Regions from separate parts of the Streptomyces sp. NPDC050617 genome, predicted to be linked through region 1. Evidence: riboswitches for the same ligand, from Rfam matches in the RefSeq annotation. Region 1 holds a riboswitch; each other region holds the start of a gene.
The links. Region 1 has a riboswitch for cobalamin ahead of AB0I49_RS00755 (ABC transporter substrate-binding protein). Riboswitches for the same ligand answer to the same signal wherever they lie in the genome.
Positions count from the first base shown of each region.

Region 2: linked by a shared signal. The riboswitch ahead of cobN (cobaltochelatase subunit CobN) and the one ahead of AB0I49_RS00755 (ABC transporter substrate-binding protein) in region 1 are both predicted to bind cobalamin.
Region 3: linked by a shared signal. The riboswitch ahead of AB0I49_RS22230 (prenyltransferase/squalene oxidase repeat-containing protein) and the one ahead of AB0I49_RS00755 (ABC transporter substrate-binding protein) in region 1 are both predicted to bind cobalamin.
Region 4: linked by a shared signal. The riboswitch ahead of AB0I49_RS14790 (ribonucleoside-diphosphate reductase subunit alpha) and the one ahead of AB0I49_RS00755 (ABC transporter substrate-binding protein) in region 1 are both predicted to bind cobalamin.

Region 1 is NZ_JBFAIS010000001.1:169,212-172,400, reverse strand. It holds gene AB0I49_RS00760 (iron ABC transporter permease) at 1-732, opposite strand, end outside; gene AB0I49_RS00755 (ABC transporter substrate-binding protein) at 759-1,757, opposite strand; cobalamin riboswitch at 1,793-1,924, opposite strand; partial or broken gene AB0I49_RS00750 (carboxymuconolactone decarboxylase family protein) at 2,276-2,715, opposite strand; gene AB0I49_RS00745 (RNA polymerase sigma-70 factor) at 2,629-3,189, shown strand, end outside.
Region 2 is NZ_JBFAIS010000029.1:107,110-110,298, forward strand. It holds gene cobG (precorrin-3B synthase) at 1-417, opposite strand, end outside; cobalamin riboswitch at 797-933, shown strand; gene cobN (cobaltochelatase subunit CobN) at 1,099-3,189, shown strand, end outside.
Region 3 is NZ_JBFAIS010000016.1:170,343-173,531, reverse strand. It holds gene AB0I49_RS22235 (SCO2322 family protein) at 18-683, opposite strand; gene AB0I49_RS22230 (prenyltransferase/squalene oxidase repeat-containing protein) at 680-1,954, opposite strand; cobalamin riboswitch at 2,141-2,286, opposite strand; gene AB0I49_RS22225 (MBL fold metallo-hydrolase) at 2,345-3,189, opposite strand, start outside.
Region 4 is NZ_JBFAIS010000009.1:120,109-123,297, reverse strand. It holds gene AB0I49_RS14790 (ribonucleoside-diphosphate reductase subunit alpha) at 1-1,614, opposite strand, end outside; cobalamin riboswitch at 1,767-1,897, opposite strand; gene AB0I49_RS14785 (hypothetical protein) at 2,237-3,189, shown strand, end outside.

The sequences.
Region 1 (3,189 bases):
GATGACGAGCGAGGTGAGGACGAAGACGGCGGCCCGGAAGCGGTTGGTGTCCAGGCCGAGAACCTGGGCCCCCTCCTCGCCCGCGAGCAGCAGGTCGAGCGGGCGGGCGAGCGCGACGAGCAGCACCGTGCCGAGCATCAACACGACGGCTGGTAGCGGGAGTTGGTTCCAACGGGCGGCGCCGAGACCGCCCAGCGTCCAGAACATGATGGCCCGCGCGTGCTCAGCCTGCGCCGAGAGGACAAGGACGAGACTGGTGAACGCGGCCAGGATGTACTGCACGGCGACCCCGGCGAGCACGAGTCGCCCGGCCGTCATGGTGCCGCCGCGCCGCGCGAGCGCGTACACGACGACGAGGGCGCCCATGGAGCCGATGAACGCGGCCACCGGCAGCGCGACGGTGCTCGCGGTGCCCGCTCCGACGCCGAGCACGATGACGAGGACCGCGCCGGAGGAGGCGCCCGATGAGGCGCCGAGCAGGTACGGGTCGGCGAGCGGGTTGCGGACCACGGCCTGCAGCACGGTCCCGGCGACGGCGAGCCCCGCGCCGACCACGATGGCGAGGATGACGCGCGGCATTCGCACGTCCCACACGATGGACGCGAACGCGCCGCCGCGCTCACCGGAGACCAGGATGCGCAGCACCTCCCCCGGCGGGATCCCCACGGCCCCGATGGCGAGTCCGGCGACAGCCGCCGCCCCCACCGCCAGGACCAGCGCGGCGACGAGCAACGGAAAGCACCGGGTGCGGGCGCCGCTCACTTCGCGCCGGGGTGCAGCTGCGCGGCGAGGCCGTCGACGGCGTCGGCGGCACGCACCCCGAGCACGGCCGAGGACAGCGGCAGCACCGCGAACCGCTTGTTCTTGATCGCCGGTACGTTCTTGAGCGCCGGGTCGTTCAGCAGCCGCTCCTTCTTCGCGGCGACGCTGGTGCCGCCGTAGTCGTAGATCACGACGACGTCGGGCTTGCGGGCGATGACGCGTTCCCAGGAGACGTCGGCGAAGGACTTTTCGACGTCCGCGAAGACGTTGCGGCCGCCCGCGCGGCGGATGATGTCGTTGCCGAGCCCCTGACCGCCCGCGGTGAACGCGCTGGAGTCACCGGAGTCGTACACGAACACGGAGACCGGCTCGACGCCCTTGAGGCGTGCGGCGACGGAGTCGAGGCCCTTCTGTTCCCGCGCGATGAGCTTCTTGCCGCGCTCGGGGACGTTGAAGATCCGCGATACCTGCGTGACCTCGGTCTTGAGGTCATCGACGTCGATCGGCCCCTTGGCGCAGCTCTCGATGTTCAGGCGGGTGTTGATCCCGGACTTCTGGAATCCGGCGCGATCGCGGCCCTCGCCCTTGTCGAAGGCGCTGGCGTAGCCGCCGTACACGAAGTCCGGATTCGCGCCGAGCAGGGTCTCCTTCGACGGGTACTTCTCGGCGAGCACCTTCACCGAGTCGTACGCCTTCCGGTATTCGGGGCTGATCTTGTCGTCGAGGTAGGCGGTGCCCGCCATGCGGTCCTGCAGGCCCAGGGCGAGCAGGATCTCGGTGGTGTGCTGGTTGAGCGCGACGGCTCGCTTCGGCGCCTGCGTGAACGTGGTCTTCACTCCGCAGTTGGTGACCGTGTACGGAAAGCCGGCGGACGCGCCGCCCGCCTTGTCGTCGCTCTTGTCCGCACCGGATGAACCGGACGTGCCACACGCGGCGAGCGGAAGCAGCAGCAGAGACGTCAGAAGCGTGCGCGAGGCCGCGCCTATGCGGAGCATGTACATGCCTTTCCGAGGGATCCTCGTCCCCGGTCGGTACGGAAAGGCGGCCAGACAGTATCTGGCTTCCGGCCGCGCCCACGAGGGGCCGACCGGTCACAGTGGCGGGACCGCGCCGGATTCGCACCGACTTCCTGGCCCTGGCCGCCTCGGTTGAGTGAGCACAGTGTGCCAGACGGCGGATCGGGGCCCGCAGCCGCGCCCGCCGGGCGGCCCGCACCCCGGAAGCGCTCTATGCGGGTCCGCAGACGCCACCGGATACGGCACCGAATACAGCACGAAGGTGCTGGAGTTCTGGTCGATCCGCGGGGGTCGAGTGAGGGGTGGTACGGCGCGCTGCGGGCACTCCGGACGTCCGCAGGCGGAGCCGGGCGCGTCATCGTCTCGACCTCGACGCTGCGGGCCTACGTGCTGACCGCGGGTCTACGTGCCGGCTCCGGGGCTACGTTCTGGCCTCGGGCCTACGTTCTGGCTTCGGGCCTACGTGCTGGCACCGGGCCTACGTGCCGGGCTCGGGCCTACGTGCTGGCGAACATACCGGGCTCGTACGAACCCCCCGGGTTGTGCACGATCACGTTCATCCGGGTGGCCGCGTTCATCAGGGAGACCAGGCAGACCAGTGCCCCGACCTGGTCATCGTCGTAGTGCTTGCGCACCGCGGCCCAGGTCTCGTCGCACACGCCGTGGTCGCCGAGCCGGGTGCCTTCCTCGGTGAGCGCCAGCGCGGCCTGCTCGGCCTCGGTGAACATGGTGCTGTGCCGCCAGGCGGCCACCAGGCCCAGCCGGAGCGCGGTCTCCCCGGCGGCCCCGCGGCCTCCTTGGCGTGGGCGTCGACACAGAAGCCGCAGCCGTTGAGCTGGCCGACCCGGAGCTGTACCAGTTCCCGACTACGAGCGGCCGGACAAGGGACACATCCGAGCCGGTCACTCGCGGCGACCGCACGGACAGCGCCACCCAGGCGTTCGTCGCCCACCGCAACCTGCTGTTCACCGTCGCCTACGAGATGCTCGGCTCGGCCGCCGACGCCGAGGACGTCCTCCAGGAAACCTGGCTGCGGTGGGCGGGCGTCGACCACGACACCGTGCGGGACCAACGTGCGTACCTGGTCAGGATCGCCACCCGGCAAGCGCTGAGCCAACTGCGCACGCTCAGCCGACGCAAGGAGTCCTACGTCGGCCCCTGGCTGCCCGAACCGCTGCTGACCGCGCCCGACGTGGCCGAGGACGTCGAGCTGGCCGACAGCGTCTCGATGGCGATGCTGCTGGTACTGGAGACGCTCGCCCCGACCGAGCGGGCGGTGTTCGTGCTGCGCGAGGTGTTCGGCCTCGGGTACGACGACATCGCCGAGGCCGTCGACAAGAACCCGGCCGCGGTCCGCCAGATCGCCCACCGGGCACGCACCCGCGTCGCCGCCCGCCGACCGCGCAGGGCC
Region 2 (3,189 bases), on a different contig from region 1:
GTCCGCGCACAGCAGCGCGTCCAGTTCGCGGGCCCAGCCCTGTACGTCCGCGTGCCCGGCCTCGTCGAGCCCGGCGAGGGGGGACGCCGCGATGTTGCGTACGCGCTCGTGCCGGTCGGAGGGGAGCAGGCCGGCCATGCGCAGCCGGACCGCGAGCGCCGCCCCGCGGTCGGGGGCGAGCCCGCGCACCTGGACGTTGCCGCGCGAGGTGAGGTCGAGACAGCCATCGCCCAGTTCCACCGCCAGGTGGGCCAGCGCCGTTGCCTGACGTGCCGTCAGGAGTCCGGCAGGGATGCGGATACGGGCCAGGGCGCCGTCCGCGGCGGGGTGCAGGCGCAGCGCGCCGGGGCATGCGTCGTCGCCGTGCCGGGCGGTGGGCCGGGCCCCGGGCGGGGTGGGTGCGGGGGCGAAGGGCATGGCCGCGAGCATACCGAGACGTTCCACTCGGGTGGGTGCCGGTGTTTCCCGCGGGGCACCGCCCCGCACCCTCGTCCTCAAACGCCGGACGGGCTGGATGGGGTTGCTGTGCGTCCCCGGGTGTCGGGCGGGATGGGGGGTGGGCCTTGTCCTCAAGCGCCGGACGGGCTGGATTGGGTTGCTGTGCGTCCTCGGGCGTCGGGCCGGATGGGGGCGCGGGCCTCGTCCTCAAGCGCCGGACGGCCTGGATCGGGCGGCCGTGCGTCCTCAAGCTCCCCCGGCTCCTGCTGGGAGGTGCCCTCGGCGGGCCGGCATGAGAGGCCGGTCGGCCTCAGTGGCGCCGCAGCTCGGAGGGTATAGCGCTTACTATGCTCACCGGCGGATCATTTCGGTCCGCCGGACGCCAGAGACGGCGCCAGGGGAGGAAGCCGGTGAGACTCCGGCACGGTCCCGCCACTGTGAGCCAGGCAGCGATGCCGGGCGAGTCAGGAACTCCCGCCGTCCTCCCACCGCCCGGGGCGCGGACCCCGAGGAAGGCTGCCGACGCATGCGCATGTTCCGGCTCCGCGCGCCCCGGACGTACCCGCTGTCCGCCCGCCGCTCTGCCGCGGGCTCCCGTACCCCCAGCCGCCGGGCCCCCTCGGCCACCCGGCCCGGAACGACTACGCGAGGCGAGTTCCAGTGATCCTGCTGCTGTCGACGTCCGACACCGACCTGCTCAGCGCGCGCGCCGCCGACGGGCCCGTGCCCTACCGGCTCGCCAACCCGGCCCGCCTCGACCTGAGCGAGCTGCCCGGCCTCCTCGACGGCGTCCAGCTCGTCGTCGTACGGCTGCTCGGCGGCGTACGCGCCTGGCAGGAGGGGCTCGACACCCTCCTCGCCGGGGACCGGCCTGTGGTGGTCCTCACCGGCGAACAGGCCCCCGACGCCCAGCTGATGGAGGCGTCCACCGTCCCCGTCGGCATCGCCGCCGAGGCGCACGCCTACCTCGCCCACGGCGGGCCCGCCAACCTGGAGCAGCTCGCGCGCTTCCTCTCCGACACCGTGCTGCTCACCGGCCACGGCTTCGAGGCGCCCGCGCCCGCCCCCACCTGGGGCCCGCTGGAGCGCACCCCCCGCCCCGACGCGAGCGGCCCGCGGATCGCCGTGCTCTACTACCGCGCCCACCACATGTCCGGCAACACCGCGTTCGTCGAGGCCCTGTGCCAGGCCGTCGAGGACGCGGGCGGCACGCCCATGCCGCTCTTCGTCGCGTCCCTGCGCGCGCCCGAGCCCGAGCTGGTGGAGGCGCTCGGCGCGGCCGACGCCGTCATCACCACCGTCCTCGCGGCCGGCGGCACCAAGCCCGCCGAGGCGTCCGCCGGCGGCGACGACGAGTCGTGGGACGCGGGCGCGCTCGCCGCCCTCGACGTGCCGATCCTCCAGGCCCTGTGCCTGACCGGACCGCGCACCGCCTGGGAGGAGAACGACGAGGGACTCTCCCCGCTGGACGCCGCCACCCAGGTCGCCGTCCCCGAGTTCGACGGCCGCCTGATCACCGTCCCGTTCTCCTTCAAGGAGGTCGACGAGGACGGCCTGCCCGCCTACGTCGCCGACCCCGAGCGCGCCGCCCGCGTCGCCGGCATCGCCGTGCGCCACGCCCGCCTGCGCCACATCCCGGCCGCCGAGAAGCGCCTCGCGCTCGTCCTCTCCGCCTACCCCACCAAGCACTCCCGCATCGGCAACGCCGTCGGCCTCGACACCCCCGCCAGCGCCGTCGCCCTGCTGCGCCGCCTGAAGGCCGACGGCTACGACTTCGGCGCCGAGCCCGTACCCGGCCTCGACTCCGGCGTCGGCGACGAGCTGATCTACGCCCTCATCGAGGCGGGCGGCCACGACCAGGAGTGGCTCACCGAGGAGCAGCTGGCGCGCAACCCGGTCCGCATCCCCGCCGCCGACTACAAGCGCTGGTACGAGCGGCTCCCCGCCGAACTGCGCGAGGCCGTCGAGGGCCAGTGGGGACCGCCGCCCGGTGAGATGTTCGTGGACCGGAGCCAGAATCCGGACGGCGACATCGTGCTGGCCGCCCTGCGCCGCGGCAACCTCCTCATCCTCATCCAGCCGCCGCGCGGCTTCGGCGAGAACCCCATCGCCATCTACCACGACCCCGACCTGCCGCCCTCGCACCACTACCTCGCCGCCTACCGCTGGATCGCCGCCGACCGGGCCGACGGCGGCTTCGGCGCCGACGCCATGGTGCACCTCGGCAAGCACGGCAACCTGGAGTGGCTGCCCGGCAAGAACGCGGGCCTGTCCGCCGCCTGCGGCCCCGACGCCGCCCTCGGCGACCTGCCGCTCATCTACCCCTTCCTGGTCAACGACCCCGGCGAGGGCACCCAGGCCAAGCGCCGCGCCCACGCCACCCTCGTCGACCACCTCGTGCCGCCGATGGCCCGCGCCGAGTCCTACGGCGACATCGCGCGCCTGGAGCAGCTCCTCGACGAGTACGCCTCCATCGCCGCCATGGACCCGGCCAAGCTGCCCGCCATCCGCGCCCAGATCTGGACGCTGATCCAGGCCGCCAAGCTCGACCACGACCTCGGCCTCGAAGCCCGCCCGGACGACGACGGCTTCGACGACTTCCTGCTGCACGTCGACGGCTGGCTGTGCGAGGTCAAGGACGCCCAGATCCGCGACGGCCTGCACGTCCTCGGCGCCGCGCCCACCGGCCCCGAGCGCGTCAACCTCGTCCTCGCGATCCTGCGCGCCCGGCAGATCTGGGGCGGCACAGCC
Region 3 (3,189 bases), on a different contig from region 1:
CGGCCGTTTCATCCGCTTCATCCGCGGCGGCGGCGCGCCTGCCACCAGGCGGCGGCCCCGAGGGCGACGACGGCGGCGGCGCCGCCGATCAGCCCGGCGGACGGGCCGCCTCCGCCGTCGTCCTTCTTCGCGGCGCCGGTCGTCTCGGCCGGCGCCGGGGTCTTCTTCCCGCCGTCGGCCACCTGCTCGCCGCACCCCGACTTCGGGTAGCCGTCGATGGCGCACAGCAGCGCCGCCGAGTTGTAGCGCAGCGGCTTCGCGACCGCCGCCAGCGCCTCGCTTGCGCTGGCGTCCCTGCCGACGCGCGCGCAGGCTGTACGGGCCTGGGGCGGCGTCCCGCCGTCGGGCGCGTCGGCGGCGGTGCCGAAGTCCACGACGAGGGCGACGCGCTTGCTGCCGCCCTTGGCGGGGGTGTCCGCGCAGATCGCGCCGAAGTCCGCCGCCCGGCGCGGCTTCGCGGCCTGCGAGGAGTCCTGGCTGACGGCGAACCGGAAGCCGAGCGTGTCGCCGTCGTCGGGCCGCGCCACCGAGGGGCCCTGCGTGGCGTACGTCCACCCCTGGCCGGAGCTCTCCCAGAACGACCAGTAGCGGTAGCCGTCCGCGTGCGCGGGCGCGGCGCCCAGGACGGCGAGCGCCCCGGCGAGCAGCGCCGTGCCCGACGCCCGGCGCAGGCGGCCCGTCACAGCTTCGGGTTCTTCTTGCGGCCGCTGAGCAGGAAGCCGACGCCGATGCCCGCCACCAGGCAGACGCCCACGAACCACCAGAGGCCGAACCCGCCCTCGTCCTTCTTCTCGTCCTTCGCGTCCTTCTTCGACGCGTCCGCCGCCGCCTCCGGCTTCGGGCCGGTCGCGTTCAGCTGCTGTACGAGGTCGCCGCCGACGGTGCGCGGGTCCGTACCGGACGCCTTGGCCGCCAGGATCAGCTTCGCGAGCTTGCCGGGGTCGCCCTTGGCCCAGGCGGCGGCGCCGTTCTTGTCGTCGCGCAGCCACCCCATGGCCTTGCCGGCGGCGTCGGTGTGGCCGCCCGCCGCGAGCGCGGCGACCGCGTCGGCGGTGGCCCCGAAGTCGGGCTTGTCGGACTTGGGGTCCATGGCGGAGGTCAGGTGCTGACCGCTGCCGCTGAGCTTCGCCGCCAGATACGCGGACCCGGCGTCGGCCGCGGCGGCGGCGTTCTCCGCCTTGGCCTTGTCCTTGTCGCCGTCGCCCTTCGCGCAGTCGAGCGGCTTCGGGGCCTTGTCCCCGCCGCTCGGGTGCTCGACCAGATACCCCTTGCCCGTCGCGGCCAGCGTCGCCGCCGCGCTCGCGAGGTCGTTGGCGAGCAGCTGCCCCTTCTGCGGCAGATAGGCGAAGGCCCCGCGCTCGCCCTCCTTGGCGTCGCAGCCGAGCTGGAAGGAGAGCAGCGCGTCGTACGGGGTCTTGCCGCCCTTGGCCGTGGCCTTCGCCGGGTCCTGGCCGGCCGCCGCGTACGCGCCGACGGCCGTCGCGGTGGAGTTGGCGTTGCTGGGGTTGCCGGGCTGCGCGCCCCAGCCGCCGTCCTCGTTCTGCGTGGACTTGAGCCAGTCGAGCCCCTTCTTCACCTGGGCGCCGCGCCCGCCGACCGTGGCGAGCCCCTGCACGGCGGCGGCCGTGGCGTCGGTGAACTCGCCCTTCTTCGCGTCGCAGGGCGTGCCGGTGTCGGCGCGGTACCCGGCGAAGCCGCCGTCCGCGCACTGCTGCCCGGCCAGCCAGTCCACGGCCGACTTGGCGGGCGTGACGCCCACCGAATCCTGCGCGAGGAAGGCCAGGGACTGCCGGAACACGCCGTCGAACTGCGGGTTCGTCGTCCCGTACAGCCCCGGCGCCGCCGGGGGCGGCGAATCGGCGGAGGCGGCGGGGGCCGCGGCCGCGCTCAGCAGGGCGGCGGCGGCCAGAGCCGCGGCGCCGCGGCGCGCGTGGACGGCGGGGGAGGGGGCCATGGGGTCGGTGCCTCTCGGTGAAGGTCGCAACGGTGGGTGCTGCACAGCGGTGGGTGGTACACAGCCGTGCACGGCCGCCCACCCGCGCGCTGTCGTCGGACCGCGCGGTGGCACCGGGCTCAGCTCCGTATACCTCGACGGTGCCGGTCGCCGGGCGCCGCCGCCAGGCGGACGCGTCCGGCTCCGGGAGCCTGTTCGCCCCATCGCGGGTGCTCCGGCTCGTACGGCCGTACGCGCGGGGCTACGGCCGCACTCACGGTTGCGGGTCAGCGCCGGAGTCGCACCGGCTTTCCCCGTGGCGAGGCGGGATGAAGTTGTGCAGAACACTCTAACGGGCGGGTCCCGCCCGTTCCGCTGACGGGCGGGCCGGGGCCTCCTGGCGTACGTGCCTCATACCGCCCGGTACGTGACGGGCCCGCTCCCCGGCACCGCCTCCGCGTGGCCGAGCTTCACGAGCCGCCGCAGGTGGGCCTCCGCCTCGGAGACGGCGATGTTGCGGGAGGTGTAGGGGATGTCGGCCCAGGGGCGGTTCCACTCCATGGCCGCGGCGAGCTGCCAGGGCGTCCTGGGGGCGGCGAGCAGTTCGCGCAGGCCGGCGAGGCGGGAGCGGTGGTGGTCGAGGAGTTCGCGCACGCGGCCGGGGGCGTCGGCGAAGGGGTGCTGATGGGCGGGGAGCACCTCGGCGGGGGCGAGGGCGGCGACGCGTTCGAGGGAGGCGAGGTAGTCGCCGAGCGGGTCGATGGAGGTGGCCTCCTCGGCTTCCGGGTCCTCGTACAGGCCGATGTGCGGCGTGATGCCCGGCAGCAGGTGGTCGCCGGAGAAGAGCCGGCCGTGGCCGGGCCGCCCGGCGGGGTGGGCCTCTTCGAGGTGGAGGCAGACGTGGCCGGGCGTGTGGCCGGGGGTCCAGACGGCGCGGAGCCGGCGGCCGGGGAGGTCGAGGAGTTCGCCCGGCTCGATGGCCCGGTCGGGCAGCGCGGCCCGCTGCCCGGGGAGGGGGCGGGCGCGCCCTTCGGCGAGCGCGGCCGTCAGCGGGGCGAGGTGGTCGTCGGGCGCGCCCGCGGCGGCGAGCTTGTCGACGAGGTAGCCGAGCCAGCGCGCGGGCTCCGCCTCGCGCGTGCGCCGCACCACGTCCGCGTCGGCGGCGTGCATGGCGATCCACGCCCCCGACTCCTCGCGGACCCGCCCGGAGAGGCCGTGGTGGTCGGGGTGGTGGTGGGTGATGAGCACGCCGCGCA
Region 4 (3,189 bases), on a different contig from region 1:
CGCCTTCGCCTCGGGGGAGTCGAAGGGCAGCCGCAGCCGGAAGAACACGTCCTGGAGCCCCATCAGGCCCAGACCCACCGGCCGCCAGCGGGAGTTGGAGTTCCCGGCCTGCTCGGTCGGGTAGTAGTTGATGTCCACGACGCGGTCGAGGAAGGTGACGGCCGTACGCACCGTACGGTCGAGCCGCTCCCAGTCCATCGCCTCTGCCCCGTCGGCGACGTCTCTGCCTAGGTGCGCCGCGAGGTTCACGGAGCCGAGGTTGCAGACGGCCGTCTCGCCGTCGTCGGTGACCTCCAGGATCTCGGTGCACAGGTTCGAGGAGTGCACGACCCTGCCCGGTTCGGCGGTCTGGTTCGCGGTGCGGTTGGCGGCGTCCTTGAACGTCATCCAGCCGTTCCCGGTCTGCGCGAGGGTCCGCATCATCCGGGCGTAGAGGACCCGCGCCGGGATCTGCTTGACGGCCAGGCCCGCCGCCTCCGCCGCGCGGTACGCGGCGTCGAACTCCTCGCCGTACAGGTCGACCAGCTCGGGCGCGTCCACCGGCGAGAACAGCGACCAGTCGGCGTCGGCCTCTACGCGGCGCATGAACTCGTCCGGGATCCAGTGCGCCAGGTTGAGGTTGTGGGTGCGCCGCGCCTCCTCGCCGGTGTTGTCGCGCAGCTCCAGGAACTCCTCGATGTCCGCGTGCCACGTCTCCAGGTAGACGCAGGCCGCGCCCTTGCGCCGGCCGCCCTGGTTGACGGCGGCGACGGAGGCGTCGAGGGTCCGCAGGAACGGGACGATGCCGTTGGAGTGGCCGTTGGTGCCGCGGATCAGGGAGCCGCGGGAGCGGATGCGGCTGTAGGAGAGGCCGATGCCGCCGGCGTGCTTGGAGAGCCGCGCGACCTGGTGGTAGCGGTCGTAGATCGAGTCGAGCTCGTCCAGCGGCGAGTCCAGCAGATAGCAGGACGACATCTGCGGGTGCCGGGTGCCGGAGTTGAAGAGGGTGGGGGAGGAGGGCAGGTACGACAGCGAGCTGGTGAGCCGGTACAGCTCGGCGACGTCCTCCAGGGCCCGTACGGACCCGTCCTCGGCGAGGCCGCACGCCACGCGCAGCAGGAAGTGCTGCGGGGTCTCGATGACCTGTCGGGTCAGCGGGTGGCGCAGCAGGTAGCGGCTGTGCAGCGTGCGCAGCCCGAAGTAGCCGAAGCGGTCGTCGGCGCCGTCGGCGAGGGCCTGCTCCACCAGGGCGTCGAGCCGGGCGGCGTGGGCCGTGACGAACGCGGCGGTCTCGTCCGCGATCAGCCCCTCGCGGTGGCCGGTGGCGACGGAGGCGGAGAAGGAGAGCGCGCCCTGGCCGGCCGCCTCGTCGGCGATGGCGAGGGTCAGCAGCCGCGCGGCCAGCCGGGAGTACTCGGGCTCCTCGGCGATCAGGCCTGCGGCGGCCTCGGTGGCCAGCGACCGCAGTTCGGCCTCGTCCGAACCGGGATGGCGGCCGCGCAGCGCGGCGGCGGCGACCTTGCCCGGGTCGGTGGCGGGCAGATCGGCGGTGAGGTCGGTCAGGGTGCGCAGCAGCGCGGTACCCGGGCCGTCGGACGCTACCTCTGAAACCGGATCGGCGGGCGCGATGGTCACGGTGTGGCTCTCCCTCGCTCGGCAGGGGGCCAGGAGGGAGGGGGCGACGGGCGCGTACGGGCACGACCCTGAAAAGGGCGCACCGTACCGCGTCCACCGGCCCAACCCGCGAGGCCCGGACGTATTCGACGCCCGGCCGGGTATGGCGGCTCGGCCACGGGCGTACTGTCGGCAGGTCCTCGGACTCATGGGTACGTAAATGCGCACACATACACCGTTGCGGGACAGTTCCGGATTCGCACCGGATTCCCCTGCGGCGACAGCGAGCATGAGCATACATCTTGTGCTGGCGGTCGCACGCACCCCCACATCTTGTGTCGCTCTCCGCGGGAAGTGGGGTGAATGTGCTAGTGGCACCGCCGCGGTTCCTCCGCGATTCTCCCGCTTCCCGGCCGCGGATTCGCCGTTTTCCCGCCATGCGCGCGGGTCCCGGCCCGCTGCCTGCGCATGACACGAGCCCCGGTTTCCCCTGCTGCAACAAGCGTATTGACGCCTGGTCCCGCGCCCGATCCGTTGACCGTGCCCGGTCGGCGGAGTTGGCTCGTCCGCGGTCGGCGAGGATCGGCGCGGGGGCTTGAGGGCGAGCGGTCATCCGGTCACCCGGCATCCTAGGAGGGACGAGATGGGCAGTCGCACCCGCATGACTGTCGTCGGCGCTGGGCTGTGCGCGCTGGTGCTGCTGCCGGTGGCGGCGGCCGCCGCGTGGCCGGAGGCGCCGCGCGCGGCCGTGCCCGGCCTCGCCTCCGACGGCGCCCAGGCGATCGGCTCCTCCGGCGTAGCGGCCGTCTCCGCCGACGGCCGTTACGCCGTCTTCTCCTCGACCGCCGACGACCTGGTGCCCGGCGACACCAACGGCGAGGCGGACCTCTTCGTCAAGGACCTGCGGACGGGCGCCACGGAGCTGGTGAGCGCCGCCGCCGACGGCACGCGGGCGGACTCCTGGTCGGCGGAGCCCGCGATCAGCGCCGACGGCCGTTATGTCGCCTTCACCTCGGCGGCGACCAACCTCGTACCGGGCGACGCCGACGGCGCGCCCGGCATCTTCGTCCGCGACCGCCGCACCGGCCGCACCGAGCGGATCACCGGCGGCACCGAGCGGATCCCCGGCGGCGGTACGGGCGGTGGCACGGGCTCGGGTACGGGCGCGGGTACGGCAGGCGGTATCGGCGCGGGTACGGGCAGCGGTGCCGGTGCCGGTGTCGGCACGGGCGCGCGTACGGCCGGGGGCGCGGGCTCCGGGGCGGACCGGGGCGCGCGGTCGCCGGCGATCAGCGCCGACGGGAACGTCGTCGCCTTCGTCTCCGCCCGCGCCGACCTGGTGCCGGGCGACACCAACGGCGTGCGGGACGTCTTCGCGTACGACCGGCGTACGCACACCACCCGGCGGGCTAGCGTCGCGAGCGACGGCGCCCAGGCGGACGCCGCCTCCGCCAGCCCGGTCGTCAGCGCGGACGGCCACCACGTCGCCTTCGCGTCCCGCGCCACCAACCTCGGCGCCGCCCGGACCCCGGTCCACACCGCCCCCGACCCCCGCCCGTACCCCTTCTACGTGCACGACCTGCGCACCGGCCGGAC